2 regions of the Listeria sp. ILCC792 genome follow, and region 1 is predicted to be linked to the other one. Evidence: a T-box and tRNA genes for the amino acid it is inferred to sense, from the RefSeq annotation. Region 1 holds a T-box; the other holds one or more tRNA genes.
The links. The T-box of region 1 lies ahead of CFS60_RS01890 (valine--tRNA ligase). A T-box ahead of a tRNA ligase gene usually reads a tRNA of that ligase, here a tRNA-Val.

Region 1 (7,648 bases):
AAATAGATTTCTACACCGGATATGACTGCGGTCATTGTTGAATCAGATGGTGTCAAATCAAAAGAAATTGTCAACGTTTCTGGATTACAGAAGCGTTCAAGATAAGAAATATTTTCTTCCAAAATGGTTTTGAATTTTTCATTGGCTGGTTTAAGTTCAATTTTAATTTGTTTACTTAAAGGTGTGTTAACTTCAGCTCGGATGTTACGCACTGCGCGAATAATATCAACCAAAGTTTTCATTGCTTCAGATGATGCACAATCAATCTGACTTTTATCTACTTGCGGCCATGCAGCAATAGTAATAGACTCGCCTTTATGCGGTAAATTTTGCCAAATTTCTTCTGTAACAAATGGCATAAATGGGTGAAGTAATCGCATTGTATTATCCAGTACAAAAGCAAGAACTGAACGAGTAGTTTTCTTCGCTTCTTGATCTTCACCGTACAAGGAAATTTTTGCAATTTCAATATACCAATCACAAAACTCATCCCAAATAAAATTGTACAATGTCCGTCCCACTTCTCCAAACTCGTATTTTTCAGAAAGTGCAGTAACAGTTTCAATGGTTTCATTTAAACGAGTTAATATCCATTTATCACTTACTTCAATAATTTTTGATAAATCAATTTCATCGTATTGTAAGCCATCCATATTAATAAGCGCAAATCGTGAAGCGTTCCAGATTTTATTAATAAAATTCCAAGATGCTTCAACTTTTTCAAAGCTAAATTTCAAATCTTGCCCTGGCGAGGTTCCTGTTGATAGTGTGTAACGCAATGAATCAGCGCCATATTTATCAATAACATCAATTGGATCTACGCCATTGCCAAGAGATTTTGACATTTTACGTCCTTCTGCATCACGTACAAGTCCATGAATAAGTGTATCTTTGAATGGACGTTCTCCTGTGAATTCCACGGATTGGAAAATCATTCGTGAAACCCAAAAATAAATGATGTCGTATCCTGTTACTAATGTGTGATTCGGGAAGAAATGCTTATAATCAGAAGCATCAGTATCTGGCCAACCCATAGTTGAAAAAGGCCAAAGTGCAGAACTAAACCACGTATCTAAGACATCTTCATCTTGTTCCCATTCAGAAATATTTTCTGGTGCTTTCTCACCAACATAAATCTCACCAGTTTCTTTGTGATACCAAGCAGGAATGCGATGCCCCCACCATAGTTGTCTTGATACACACCAATCGTGAATGTTTTCCATCCAAGTGGTATACGTCTTCTCAAAGCGATTTGGAACGAAATTAACTTTTGTTTCTTCTTCTTTTTGTATCGCAATAGCAGCTTCTGCTAAAGGTCCCATTTTGACGAACCATTGCATAGATAAATATGGCTCTACGACAGCATCAGTACGTTCTGAATGCCCTACTGCATGCATATGAGGTTCTTGTTTAATAAATAAATCAAGCTCTTTAAAATCTTGAATGATAGCTTTACGTGCTTCAAAACGATCCATGCCGTTGTACTTACCAGAAGCTTCGTTCATTGTACCGTCTTCATTCATAATAATAATCCGTGGTAAATCATGACGGTTCCCAACTTCAAAATCATTAGGGTCATGAGCGGGTGTGATTTTAACAGCACCAGAGCCAAAGTCGCGTTCCACATACTCATCTGCAACAATTGGGATTTCGCGATTTAAGATGGGAAGTAAAATAGTTTTCCCAATTAAATGTGCGTAGCGTTCGTCTTTTGGATGCACAGCAACCGCTGTATCGCCAGGAATGGTTTCAGGACGAGTTGTTGCCACTTCTAAAAAGCCAGAACCATCAGCTAGAGGGTATTTTAAATGGTAGAAGTTTCCTTCCACTTCCTTATGAATAACTTCAATATCGGAAAGCGCAGTTTTAGCAACCGGATCCCAGTTAATAATATATTGTCCGCGGTAGATTAAACCTTTTTCGTATAGAGAAACAAAAACTTTTTTTACAGCATCTGAAAGACCTGCGTCTAGCGTGAAGCGTTCTCTTGAATAGTCTAGACCTAACCCTAATTTTTCCCATTGTTCGCGAATAAAAGAGGCATATTCTTCTTTCCATTCCCAAGATTTCTCAAGAAAATTTTCGCGGCCAATGTCATGACGAGAAATATTTGATTCTTTTAATTTAGCTTCCACTTTTGCTTGAGTAGCGATTCCAGCATGATCCATACCCGGTAAATATAATGTGTCGAAACCTTGCATGCGTTTCATACGGGTAATAATGTCTTGCAATGTAGTGTCCCAAGCGTGCCCTAAATGAAGTTTACCAGTCACGTTTGGCGGGGGAATTACAACGCTATAAGGCTCTTTTTCTAAATTTCCTTCTGCTTTAAAAAAGCCCTGTTCAAGCCACCAAGCATACTTACCTTCTTCTACGTTATTTGGTTCATATTTAGTTGGCATTTCAATTTCATTTTGGTTTTCCATCTTAAAACCTCCTATTTTTATCAAATAAAAAAACTCTTCTTGTCCTTATAAAAGGACGAAAAGAGTTTGGATTCGCGGTACCACCTTTTTACTCAAAAATTTTGAGCACTTCATTCGTTTAACGATGAGTTTCACCGGCTTCTCCTACTTTATTGTTCAGAAAAGCAGCTCCGAGGCTACCTTCAATTATTTCGAATGAAAGTTTTCACCAACCACTTTCTCTCTAAAAAAACAAAAATAATTTACTCTTCCTCTTCAAAGCTTTTTATCAATATATATTTGTAGTTTACCAAAATGAGGCTATTTCGTCAATTGGCTTTCAATGTTTTACACGTTTGTTCAAAAGCTTCAAGCGTCTTATCGATTTCCTTTTCTGTATGAGCTGTAGAAATGAAAATGCCTTCAAATTGAGATGGTGGCAAGAAAATGCCTTGATTTAACATTTCGCGATAATAAGCATTAAAGAAATTCAAATCGCTCGTCTTAGCTTCTTCAAAATTCGTCACTTTTTTGTCTGTGAAGAAAAAGCCAAACATGGAACCCGCCTTATTGATAGATAGCGGCACTTCATATTTTGCTGAAATACTTGTGAGGCCTTCTTCCATGCGTTTAATTAAGCTGCGAAACTGGTCATAGTGATGTGGCGTTAGTTGAGAAATCGTTTCATAGCCAGCGGTCATAGCCAATGGGTTACCCGACAATGTACCAGCCTGATAAATAGGCCCAGCTGGAGCAATTTGTTCCATAATTTCTCGTTTTCCGCCATAAGCGCCGACGGGCATTCCCCCGCCAATCACTTTCCCAAGGCACGTTAAGTCTGGCGTCACAACGTAGTAGCCTTGAGCAGAATAATAATCGACGCGGAAACCTGTCATTACTTCATCGAAAATAAGCAGACTACCATATTCAGTAGTGAGCTTGCGAAGTCCTTCTAAAAAGCCGGCAATTGGTGGAACCACACCCATATTCCCAGCAACGGGTTCAACGATGACGCATGCAATTTGCTCGCCGTAATGACTGAAAGCTAGACGCGCACTCTCTAAATCGTTATAAGGGACGGTAATAGTATCTTGTGCAAGTCCGCTCGTGACACCGGGAGAGTCAGGTAAACCAAGCGTTGCGACACCAGACCCTGCTTTAATTAAAAGAGAGTCACCATGACCGTGATAGCTGCCCTCAAATTTTAAAATCTTGTCGCGTTTTGTGTAGCCTCTTGCTAGGCGAATGGCGCTCATCGTTGCTTCCGTACCTGAAGAAACCATACGCACAATATCAATTGATGGCACACGGTCAATGACCAGTTTAGCTAATTCATTTTCAATTTCTGTGGGCGTCCCGAAACTTGTGCCCTTTTGGATAGTTTTTGTCAGGGCCTCCACCACATTTGGATTTGCATGGCCTAAAATGAGTGGCCCCCAAGATAAAACATAATCAATATAGTTGTTGCCATCGATGTCAGTTAAATAGGCACCAGTTCCGTGGTCCATAAAGACGGGTGCTGCGTCGACCGATTTAAATGCCCGAACAGGGCTGTTGACCCCACCAGGCATGAGCTTTATTGCTTCAGAAAAAGCTTTTTTTGAGTTTGAAAAATCCAATGTTATCCCTCCTGCTTGTTTAGATAAGTCGCAACATCTTTCGCAAAGTAAGTGATGATTAAGTCAGCCCCTGCGCGCTTCATGCTGAGGAGCATTTCCATCACGATTTTTTCTTCATCAATCCAACCGTTTTGGCTAGCGGCTTTAACCATTGCGTATTCGCCGCTTACGTTATAGGCGACAACGGGTAGATGTGTTTCGTTTCGGACATCGCGGACAATGTCTAAATACGCTAAAGCGGGTTTGACGATAATAAAGTCTGCTCCTTCTTTTTCGTCGCTTTTAGCTTCTAAAAAGGCTTCATGGCGATTGGCTGGATCCATCTGATACGTCTTCCGGTCGCCAAATTGCGGCGCGCCATCTGCGGCATCACGAAACGGGCCATAGAAAGCTGAGGCATATTTCACGGCATATGACATGATGGGGATATTTTCAAAACCTGCTTCGTCAAGGCCACGGCGGATAGCTTGGACAAAGCCGTCCATCATGTTGGACGGCGCAATAATATCAGCTCCGGCACTCGCTTGGCTGACAGCGGTTTGAACGAGAATGTCAAGCGATTCATCATTTAAAATGCGTTCACCTTGAACAAGCCCGCAATGCCCGTGGTCAGTAAATTCGCATAGGCACGTATCAGCGACTACAAGAAGATTGGGATATGTTTCTTTAATTAGTTTCGTCGCTCTTTGAATGATACCGTGCGAATGAAAGGCACCTGTTCCGATTGCATCTTTTTCAGAAGGAATTCCGAACAAAATGACTGCTTGGATACCGCACGCAACAACGCTTTCTATCTCTTGCTTTAATGCAGATAGAGGATATTGGTACACGCCGGGCATAGAAGCAACTTCTGTCACCTCATCGCCTTCTTCTTTAATAAAAAGTGGGTATATGAAGTCGTTCATTGTTAAGGTATTTTCACGAACTAAGTCACGCATTGCGCCAGATGACCTTAGTCGGCGATGTCTATCAAAATTCATCATTTTCTATCTCCTTTAGTAAATTATCCATCGTAAATATTGTCGGCTGAACATCGACTTTAAAGCCATCTCGCTCGATTGCTTCACTTGTAACAGAGCCAATCGAAGCAATTTTAACTGATTTACAAACAGCCTTTTTTTTAATAATTTTCTTAAAATTCCCCCATGCAGAAGGGCTCGCAAAAGCGATGTAAAAGTTGTCTTCTGCTTCCATGAAAGCGCGCAACTGACTAGGTGCAACTTCCGGCATAAACGTGTCATATAAAAACACTCGGTTCACCAAAATCCCTTTTTCTTCTAGTAAAGTTGGGATAACGCTTCGCCCCTTCAAGCTTTGCGGAAAAAGGACCGCCGGATTTCCACTTATAAATTGCAACCACTCAAAAACAAAAGCCTCCGTTTCGAATTCGCTCGGAATAAAATCAGCATGCAAATTATATTTTTTTAAGGCATCTGCTGTTTTTGAACCAATGACAGCTATTTTGAGTGTAGGTGGACATTTTTTGAAACGCTTGAAAAAATAGTGCACAGCATTTTGGCTTGTAAAAAAAAGCCAGTCATACGTATCAAGAATTATTTCTTGTTCTAACGGGAGTGGGCGTGTTTCAATTAGTGGTATCGAAATAGCGCGAATAGCCTTTTTTTCTAGATTTCGAATGGCCTCGTGATTTTTCGCTACTTCACGCGTTAAAACGACCGTCTTCATAGCGAACGAAGCGCGTCAATTAGTTCTTTTGCGCCCTGCTTTAAAAGGATATTGGCCGCTTCAATGCCAATTGTTTCTGGGGTGTCGCCACTTGTTTGCACGTCTAAGCGTGTCATGCCATCAACGCTTCCAACGAATCCAGTGAAGACAAGTCCGCCGTCAGCTTCTTTTTGGGCAAAACCAGCAATTGGGATTTCACAGCCGCCGTTTAGCGTTTTTAAAAAGGCGCGTTCAGCACGTACACAAAAAGCCGTTTCCGTATCATGGATTTCGCTAAGCATCGCGAGTACTTCTGCGTCATCATTTCGGCATTCAATTGCGAGGGCACCTTGTCCGACTGCCGGTAAGCAAGTTGTGGCATCGAGGGTTTGCCGTCTTAACGTTTCATCAGAGAGCCAGCCCATACGCGATAAACCAGCTTCTGCCAGAAGGATAGCATCGAAATCTTCCGCATACAATTTTTTTAAGCGCGTATCGATGTTGCCACGAATTGACTTGATTTTAAAATCTGCGCGATAGCGTTTTAACATCGAAGCACGACGTAAACTACTCGTTCCAATGACAGCGCCTTGCGGAAGCTCATCCAAGTTGGTTTTTTCTGCAAAAACAACGCAATCATAAGGAGATTCTCTTTTTGGGATAGCGCCAATTGTTAAACCTTCTTGCAGTTCGGAAGGCACGTCTTTCATACTATGAACAGCGAAATCAATTTTTTTATCAACTAAAGCCTGCTCAACTTCTGAAACGAAAAGTCCTTTTCCACCAACTTTACTTAACGTGACGTCTAAGATTCGGTCGCCTTTTGTCACGATTTCATGAATTTTAAACGTAACATCTGGAAATTTTGCTTGCAATGCGCTGATGACATGCCCCGTCTGCGTTAAAGCTAGTTTGCTCTTTCTTGAGCCAACAATTATTTCACGTTTCATAGGTTTTCCTCATTTCTTTAGCGTTCTGCGAAGATTCGGCTACCTGCAGTCCAAAAATTTCTTTAAATAATTGGATTTTCATTTCAGAATCGGCGTCAATGGACATTTCCTTGATTTCTGAAACCGGATTTTTTAAAAGTTGGTTAATAATGCTCTTCATATGTTTGCCAATCAGCACATACTCACGCTCCGTCAAGCCCGGCAGCTTGTTCTCGAGACTTTTCATCGTTTCAGATTGAATGCATAGCGCCTTTTCTCTAAGTTCACGAATTAAAGGAACAACACCTAACTGCTTCTCCCATTCAAAAAAGGCAGCAGTTTCGGCTTCAATTTCAAATTCTAAGGCCTTGACGATTTGTTTGCGTTCTTCCGTATTTGCCGAAATAATACCGTCCAGATCATCTAAATCATATAAGAATACATTGGCTAATTGTGCGCATGCAGGTTCGACATTACGTGGCAGAGCAATATCGATAATGAGCAGTGGCTTTGACCGTTTTAAAACGACATTTTTTGCCATGCTTTCCGTAATAACGAATTCATTTGCCCCAGTTGAAACGATAATGATGTCCGCTTGTTCCATTTCCACTTGTAATTTTTGCATCGGTGAAAACGACGCATGAAAATGACGTGCGAGCTCAAAACCAGTCTGCTCGGTTCGGTTCATAATTGTAACGTTTTGCACACCGCTGCCAGTTAAATTTTTTAATGCGAGTTCGCTCATTTTGCCAGCGCCAAGTAATAAGACGGATTGCTTATCTAAGTTTGTATGAATTGATTTTGCGACTTCAACGGCTGCGTAGCTCACTGAAACCGCATTTTCATTTATGCGTGTATCATGGTGTGTCTTTTTTGCAAATCGAATCGCTTCAGGAAAAAGCTGGTTTAATAGCGTTCCGGTTGTTCCAACTGATTGCGCCAATTGGAAAGCTTGTTTGACTTGACCTAAAATTTGCGTTTCCCCCAAAACGAGTGAATCCAGCCCGGCAGCAACTTCAAAGAGATGCTT
Region 2 (7,648 bases), on a different contig from region 1:
AAGAAAAGTATTATCTGCGTAGACCACTGAAAAGGCTCAGTGGTTTTTTTATTGGAAGGTTTAAAGTATTTTCTTACTTAGGTAGGACATTCCAAAGGAGTCTGTATGAAAAAAGAGTATCGGATCAAAAAAAATGATGATTTTCAGCTTGTTTTTAAGAAAGGGAAGTCATTTGCTAACCGGCAATTTGTCGTGTATAAATTAAAGAGAGAAGATTTACAACATTTTCGAATTGGTTTATCCGTTAGTAAAAAAATTGGAAACGCTGTCTGTCGAAATCGTATTAAACGTTACATACGACAAGCTTTTCATGAATTTGAGAACGAAATTGATTCGCAAAATGATTATATTATTATCGCCAGAAAACCGGCGGCCAACATGGATTTTCACGAAGTAAAGAGTAGTTTAGAGCACGTTTTAAAAATTGCTAAGGCGATGAAACGTTCTAAAAAGAGCTATTCAAAATGAGTGGGAATTTTAAAAAAGGCGGAATGGGAGGTAATACTTTTTGAAAAAGAAAAAGAACCTGAAGAAAAAACTGTTTATTACAAGTTTAGTCGTTTTACTTATGACAGTTCTTTCGGGGTGTGGGTATTCAACTGACCCAATTACAAAAGACTCTACAGGATTTTGGAGTCATTACATCGTTTATCCTCTATCTTGGGTGATTACTTGGTTTGCAGATTTATTCGGTGGCAATTACGCGATGGGAATTATTGTTGTTACAATCTTAATTCGTTTGCTCATTATGCCACTTATGATTAAACAAATTAAGAGTCAAAAAGAAATGATGAATGTTCAGCCAAAATTAAAAGAACTTCAAGCAAAATATGCATCAAAAGACAATGAAACGAAACAAAAACTGCAACAAGAAACAATGCGTTTATACCAAGAGCATAACATCAATCCAATGATGGGTTGTTTGCCACTCTTGATTCAAATGCCTATTCTAATCGGCTTTTATCAAGCAATTAGCCGAACTGCTGAAATTAAAACAGATACATTCTTGTGGATGACGCTCGGAAGTCCAGATCCTTATTACATTTTACCAATTGTAGCAGCCCTAACAACATTTGCCTCATCTAAAATTTCAATGATGGGACAAACACAACAAAATAAATCAATGGCGATGATTATTTATATCATGCCAGTTATGATTTTATTCATGGGGATTACGCTACCATCAGCACTGGCTCTTTACTGGATTATCGGTAACGTATTCACCGTATTCCAAACACTTTTAATAAACAATCCTTTTAAAAATAAACGTGAACTAGAAGCGCGTGAAGCGGCAGAAGCAGAGGAAGCAAGACTTCAAAAGAAAGCTGCAAACATGAAAGCTTCGAAAAAAGGAGGTAAGAAAAGAAAGTGAGAGATATAACTGCGCAAGGACAAACTGTAGAAGAAGCTGTTCAAAATGCACTTAAAGAACTAAAACTTGAAAAAAATCAAGTTGATGTCGAGGTTATGGACGAAGGGAAAAAGGGTATTTTCGGATTAGGTTCACGTCTGGCTATGGTTAAAGTAATTGAAAAAGAAAACGGCACGCAAATCGCGACCGACTATATTTTGGATATTGCTGAAAAAATGGGTGCAAAAATCTCAATTGACGTGGAAGAAGAGGGAAAAGACATCAAAATCCAAATTTCTGGAGAAAACCTAGGCGTTTTAATTGGAAAACATGGTCAAACTTTAAACTCGCTTCAATATTTAACACAACTAATTGCTAACAAACAAACTGAACAATTTAAAAACATTATCATTAATGTTGGCGATTATCGTGAAAGACGTTATGAAACACTTTCTGGACTCGCTAAAAAAATGGGTGATAAAGCAATTAAAACACGGCGTGCAGTACATTTGGAACCAATGCCATCATTTGAACGCAAAATCATTCATGCTATTTTAAGCGAAAATACCAAAGTTGAAACACATTCGGAAGGGCGCGACCCGTACCGTTATATTGTAATTAAACCAGCAAAATCATGAAAAAGACTGATGACAAACAGCAATCTTCGTCGTTAAAGCCTCCGTTCCGCTCCTCACGTACTCAAGTACGCTCCGGTGCGGTACTCGGCTTTGCCTAGAATCTCACCATTTGTCATCAGTCTTTTGACGTTTAGAATAAATGTGGTAGTTTTTTAGTTAAAGTCGTGTGATGATGTGAGGGAATGGAGTGAATTTGCACGGTAGTGCCGTCAGTGATTGCGGCTGTAAGCAAATTTGCGTGAACACAGCCAGTATCGAGATGCACTTTGTTGTGGATTCGAAATGCATTCGCGCAGGCGACATGACCGAAAAAATGGAATGGAAGTTCTTCAGAAGCTTCTTTTTTCAAAAATAGCAGCTGATCCTGAATGGGCATATCGCGATTTAAATGGAAATTTCGCATTTTACGTAGCGATTTCTCGTCCATTTTGCCTAAATACTTATTTTTACAAGGCGCATGTGTGGCGATAAAACGCCCTTTTAATTCGTAAAAAGGCTTTGCATTTTTTACAAGCGCGTTAAATTTCGCAAGTAATTCTGCATCGGCCTTCAAAACGGGGATTGAGTCGAAATAGGTGTCGACAATTGTTTGATTGGCCCCTTTAATTTCCCCGCGAATATATTTGTAGACGAAACTTTCGTGGTTTCCGAGAACAAAATAAAAATACTTTTGATTTTCAAAGAGAAATTCGACCATCTGCCGCGTTTGTTTGCCCTTATCAATAAAATCCCCTAAAAAAATAAACGCCTGGTCATCAGGCGGGCAAGCCGCAACCCGGTCAGATCCATCAAATTGGAATCCAAAGTCTTCCAGCATGGTTTTTAGCTCCGCTACACATTCATGCGTATCTCCAATAATGTGATACGTTTTATTTTCTGGCAGCAAACAGGTCGCGTACGCCTCGTAATTGCTTGAAATCGTCAAATTCTCACGATAATCCACACGGTGAACCTTGGCGTCACTGAAATGGTGGAACGCCGATTTCGAATCCCCAAAGTCAAAAATTTCAATCGAATATCGATTCTTCAGCGCATGTCGCTTCAAATAATCCAAAAACTCATCCGCCAAGTGCGGCACGCTAACAAAAACATACTCCGTATTTGCCGGATACTGAATCGCTGCCAACAACTTTTGGTCAAAATCACCCGCGTTTTGTTCCAAATGCACAAATTTGGGTGGTACCTCGCAATCCAAAATCAACTGTGGCAAAATGATTTTCTCTAAAAACACTTCTTTCCCTAAGCGATTTAAACCTACTAAAAGAAAAAAAGTATGAATTGACGTTTTAATTTCCATAACAACCCGTCCTTAATGTTTCACGTGAAACAATCATTAATTTTAGTATAGCATAAATATAAAAACCCATTTTCTAACGAGTAGAAAACAGGCTTCAAAATGGTCCCGACTGGTCTCGAACCAGCGACCCCCACCATGTCAAGGTGATACTCTCCCAACTGAGCTACAGGACCGTATAAACCAATGATACGAATTTTAACAGCAGAAGTCAATAACAAAAAAGCCAACACCTTTATTTTGGTTAAAACAAAGTGTTGGCTTGCTAAATTTAATCGCTTATTTTAATGTCACCAGAAGAGGTGACCGCGTTTATTTCGCTAGATGCATTTTTCGAGTTGTTTGGCATTTTAATGTCACCAGAATCTGAGCGCACATTGTAAATGGCTTTAATTCCCGCCGGCAACGTTACATTTACCTCGCCCGAATTGGAATCTACAGTGACCGTTTTTGGTTCCTGATTGAAGGCTAGTTCAATATCGCCGGAGCTCGTTTTGGCCGAAGCGCTTGCCCCGAGGCCATCTAATTCAATTGAGCCAGAAGAACTGGTTGAGTGAACTTTTCCATCTAACTGGCTGCCTTCAATATCACCTGAATTTGTTTCAAGCGAAATTTGTTTCGCACTGAAGTTATCAGCAGAAATGCTACCCGAATTGCTCACCAATTTGATGGCGCTGCCTGTTACATTTTCGGCATCAATATCGCCTGAGGTCGTTTCAGTCGTTAAATCGCCATCAATTCGCGCGGCTTCGATTTCCCCGGAAGAAGCTTTCACATTTGTGTCACCAGTGAGGTCAACTAAGCGGGTGTCGCCAGAGTCATTGTTTACGCTGATTTGGTCAGCATTTGTGCGTTCAAGCTGAATTTCACCAGAAGAAGCGCTCACTTTAAGCGTCTGCAAGCTGCCGTCAGAAACCATCATATCCGACGAATTTCCTTCTACAACAAGTTCTTTAAGAGCTTGTTCTTTGTTTAAATAAATCGTAATTTCTTGTTTGCCATATATATTTATCTTCATAAAGTCAACAAACGGTTCTTTGTTTTTAACTTCAAGGTTAAGCGTGGTGCCGTCATTTTGCACCTCTGTCGTTTTAATTTGTTCGATTTCACTTTTTGTGTAGTGACCAGATACTTCTACATAATTTTTGCCATTTTGACTTTCCTTAAAAATAATATTACTGTCGTGTTCCGTATTTAATGTAATATTTTCAACCTTGTCATCTGTCAGTGTAAATGTTTTGTTATAAGCTTCGCCTTTTTCAATTACGTTGCCATTAAATGTGAAAGCAAAGCCAATTCCGCCGATGATAAGTAAAGCTAAGCCGGCAAAGAAGACGCGCCAAGTCCATTTTGTATTTCTCATTTTAACGTCCTCCTTTCAGCGTGTAAGTATGCCAAGAAATGACTAGAACACTTAGTTTTTTAACAAGGTTTGTAAACCAAAGAATAACTGGTAATAGCATTAAGCCTAGGCCGGTCATGGCAATGCTTGCAAAGCCTTGATACATTTCGAGTGTTTGTCCAAACATGAGGGAAACGAGTAGTAACACTGGTGATAAAACGAGCGTACCGACTAAAATCCAAAGTGAAATGACAAAACTCCAAATTGAAATGCCGATGGGAATTAAAAGAATTAAATCTAGGAAGATAAGACCGATGAGCAAAATGACTCTTAAGCCTGGTGTGCGTTCTTTTGTGGTCGGCTTTCTTGGAACGTAGTATGTTTCTGGCGGAGTCATAGGGTCTTGAAGTAGTTCTTCGCGTTGTGTGAAGATGTCTTCGGCGATTGATTTTGGCGTGCCGAGGCTTAGGACGATTTCTTCTTCGCTTTTGCCTTCTGCTTCGCCACTTCTAAAGTGTTCGCGGTAATCTTCGAGTAATTCTTCGCGATCAGCTGGATTTAGTGAGGCTAGTCGCTCTTCTAATTCGGTTAAAAATAGTTCTTTATTCATCTCGCACTCCCTCCTTTTCCATTAATTTTGTGACGCTGTTTGTAAAGTTACTCCATTCAAAAATTAATTCATTCAAGTAAATTTCACCCTTTAATGTTAATTGATAATATTTTCGTGAGGGTCCTTCGGTGGACTCTTTCAAATAAGTGGTACAATATTCATCTTTTACAAGTCGTCGTAATACCGGATAAATGGCACCTTCTGCGACTTCAATGTATATGGAAACTTGTTGCGCGAGTTCATAACCGTAGCGGTCCTTGGAACGAATCAAATACAAACAACATAATTCTAGGACGCCTTTCTTAAACTGCGGATTGACTTCCATAAAAAGCCCTCCATTCTTTGCTATATTTATTTTCTCAGTACTGATTATTATTCACTACCCGAATATAGTATACCACTAACTACTGTTCAATGCAAGGTACTAAAATGGAATTGATAGTTTTACTTGGAATTCTAGACATACTTCCTTAAAATAAATCAGGCCGAACAAAGTAACTACTTTGTTCGGCCTGATTTAAATCTCTTTAATGGATTCTCTTATAATCATATTGGTGGAGATGATGGTCTCTTTTGGAATGTTTTGTTCTCCTTTTAATATTTGAAAGAGAAGTTTTGTAGCACTTTGTCCCAGACGATTAATGGGAATGTCAATGGATGTTAGTGGGGGGGACAAAAAGGTTGATGCAACTTTGTCGTTGTAGCCGATGACGGATAAATCTTCTGGAATTTTGTATCCGTGATCAGCCGCCATTTTGTAAATGCTCATGACTTTGATATCATCGGTTGCGAAAACGGCGGTTGGTTTATCGTCGCTTGACATTAATTGTACAGCGGCTTTGTAGCTATCTTCAATTTGATAACCGCTATCAATAATCCAGCTTGCACGAATATCTAGTTGATGGTCGAATAGACAGTTTCTGAAGCCGGCTAGGCGGTCAACGGAAACGTGGTAGTCGAGTGGGGCATGGATACAGGCGATTTTTTTATGACCGTTTTGGATAAGAAACTTGGTTAGGGCGTAGCTGTCGCCAAAATTGTCGGTATCGACGGAGTAAATATTTCGGTAAGCGCCTTCAACTTTCCCCGTAACAACGATAGGAATATTATACGCGTCAATTTTATCAAAAAAGGTTTCGTCTGCGGGTGAACTAAGCATGATAATGCCTTTTATCATCTTTTCTTGGATTTTTGTAAGGCATTTCTGGAGCTCATCTTTACTATTTTTGGCTGTTTGCAAAATTAAATCAAAATTTTCCCGTTCTGCTTCTACTGAAATCGAATGAATGATTTCTGAAAAATATGGATTTCCTGATGTTGTTTTCGTGGAGCGATTTGAAATGACCATGATGGCATCAAAACCTGAGGAAGTTAGTGCGCGTGCGAGTTTACTAGGCTGATAATCTAATTCTTTAATGGCGCGGAGCACTTTTTCGCGTGCTTCTTCGGAAATATTCGTTTGTTTGTTGAGTACACGTGAGACCGTTGATTTCGATACACCGGCATGTTTCGCAATATCGTATATCGTGGCAGCCAATTCCATCTTCCTTTCTATTTATGGTATCGGTTTTATGAAAAAAGATTCTAAATGTATCTTACTCAATTTTAATGGAATTGTCCAACACGGCAGAATAGAATACGATATACCAAAGCTTTTCGTAAAAAAATTTAAAAATAAATTGACAGAAAGCGCTTTCTATTTTATAATTCATTTTATGGGAGCGGTACCACGAAAAGGAGGTTATCATGGCAAAATTACAAGAAATTTTGGCGCGCATTTATGATGCAGATGTTGTCCCGGAGCTTGCGGATAGAATTGAAGCGCGTATTTTAGAAACAAAAAAGAAAGCGCTTTATAGTAAAGCGGAGTGGGACGAAAAGGATATTGTTTTAATTACATACGGGGATCAAATTTTCAAGGAGGACGAGGCGAAGCTGGCAACATTTAAAACGTTTTTTGATAAATATTTGAAAAATTCGTTTGAACTGGTGCACATATTGCCGTTTTATCCTTATTCTTCAGATGATGGCTTTTCGGTCATTGATTATAAAAAAGTGAATCCGGAGCTTGGCGATTGGCAGGAAATTCAGGCGCTCGCGGACGAAACGCGACTGATGTTCGACTTCGTGTGCAATCATATTTCAAAGGAAAGCAATTGGTTTAAGGGATATTTGGCGGGAAATCCGGAGTATGAGGCGTTTTTCATTGATTTGCCAGCGGATACAGATTTAAGTCAGGTGACTAGACCGAGAGCGACACCACTTTTAACTCCTTTTTTGAAAAAAGATGGGTCTAAAGTGAATATTTGGACCACTTTTAGCGACGATCAAATTGATTTGAACTTTGAAAATCCAGAAGTGCTTTACAAAATGGTGGACGTCTTGCTGTCTTACTTGGAAGAAGGGGCATCTT

Region 2: it has a tRNA-Val gene. The T-box ahead of CFS60_RS01890 (valine--tRNA ligase) is inferred to sense a tRNA for this amino acid. The anticodon was not compared.

Annotation. Positions count from the first base shown of each region.
Region 1 covers NZ_FYBO01000001.1:388,394-396,041, reverse strand. Annotated here, with positions in the region: gene CFS60_RS01890 (valine--tRNA ligase) at 1-2,426, opposite strand, end outside; T-box leader at 2,475-2,694, opposite strand; gene hemL (glutamate-1-semialdehyde 2,1-aminomutase) at 2,735-4,024, opposite strand; gene hemB (porphobilinogen synthase) at 4,027-5,004, opposite strand; gene CFS60_RS01875 (uroporphyrinogen-III synthase) at 4,994-5,710, opposite strand; gene hemC (hydroxymethylbilane synthase) at 5,707-6,639, opposite strand; gene hemA (glutamyl-tRNA reductase) at 6,629-7,648, opposite strand, start outside.
Region 2 covers NZ_FYBO01000005.1:67,094-74,741, reverse strand. Annotated here, with positions in the region: gene rpmH (50S ribosomal protein L34) at 1-22, shown strand, start outside; gene rnpA (ribonuclease P protein component) at 106-468, shown strand; gene yidC (membrane protein insertase YidC) at 509-1,372, shown strand; gene jag (RNA-binding cell elongation regulator Jag/EloR) at 1,369-1,989, shown strand; gene CFS60_RS07265 (metallophosphoesterase) at 2,120-3,286, opposite strand; tRNA gene CFS60_RS07260 (tRNA-Val) at 3,387-3,459, opposite strand; gene CFS60_RS07255 (DUF4097 family beta strand repeat-containing protein) at 3,555-4,646, opposite strand; gene CFS60_RS07250 (HAAS domain-containing protein) at 4,648-5,235, opposite strand; gene CFS60_RS07245 (PadR family transcriptional regulator) at 5,228-5,560, opposite strand; gene CFS60_RS07240 (LacI family DNA-binding transcriptional regulator) at 5,753-6,772, opposite strand; gene CFS60_RS07230 (alpha-amylase family glycosyl hydrolase) at 6,982-7,648, shown strand, end outside.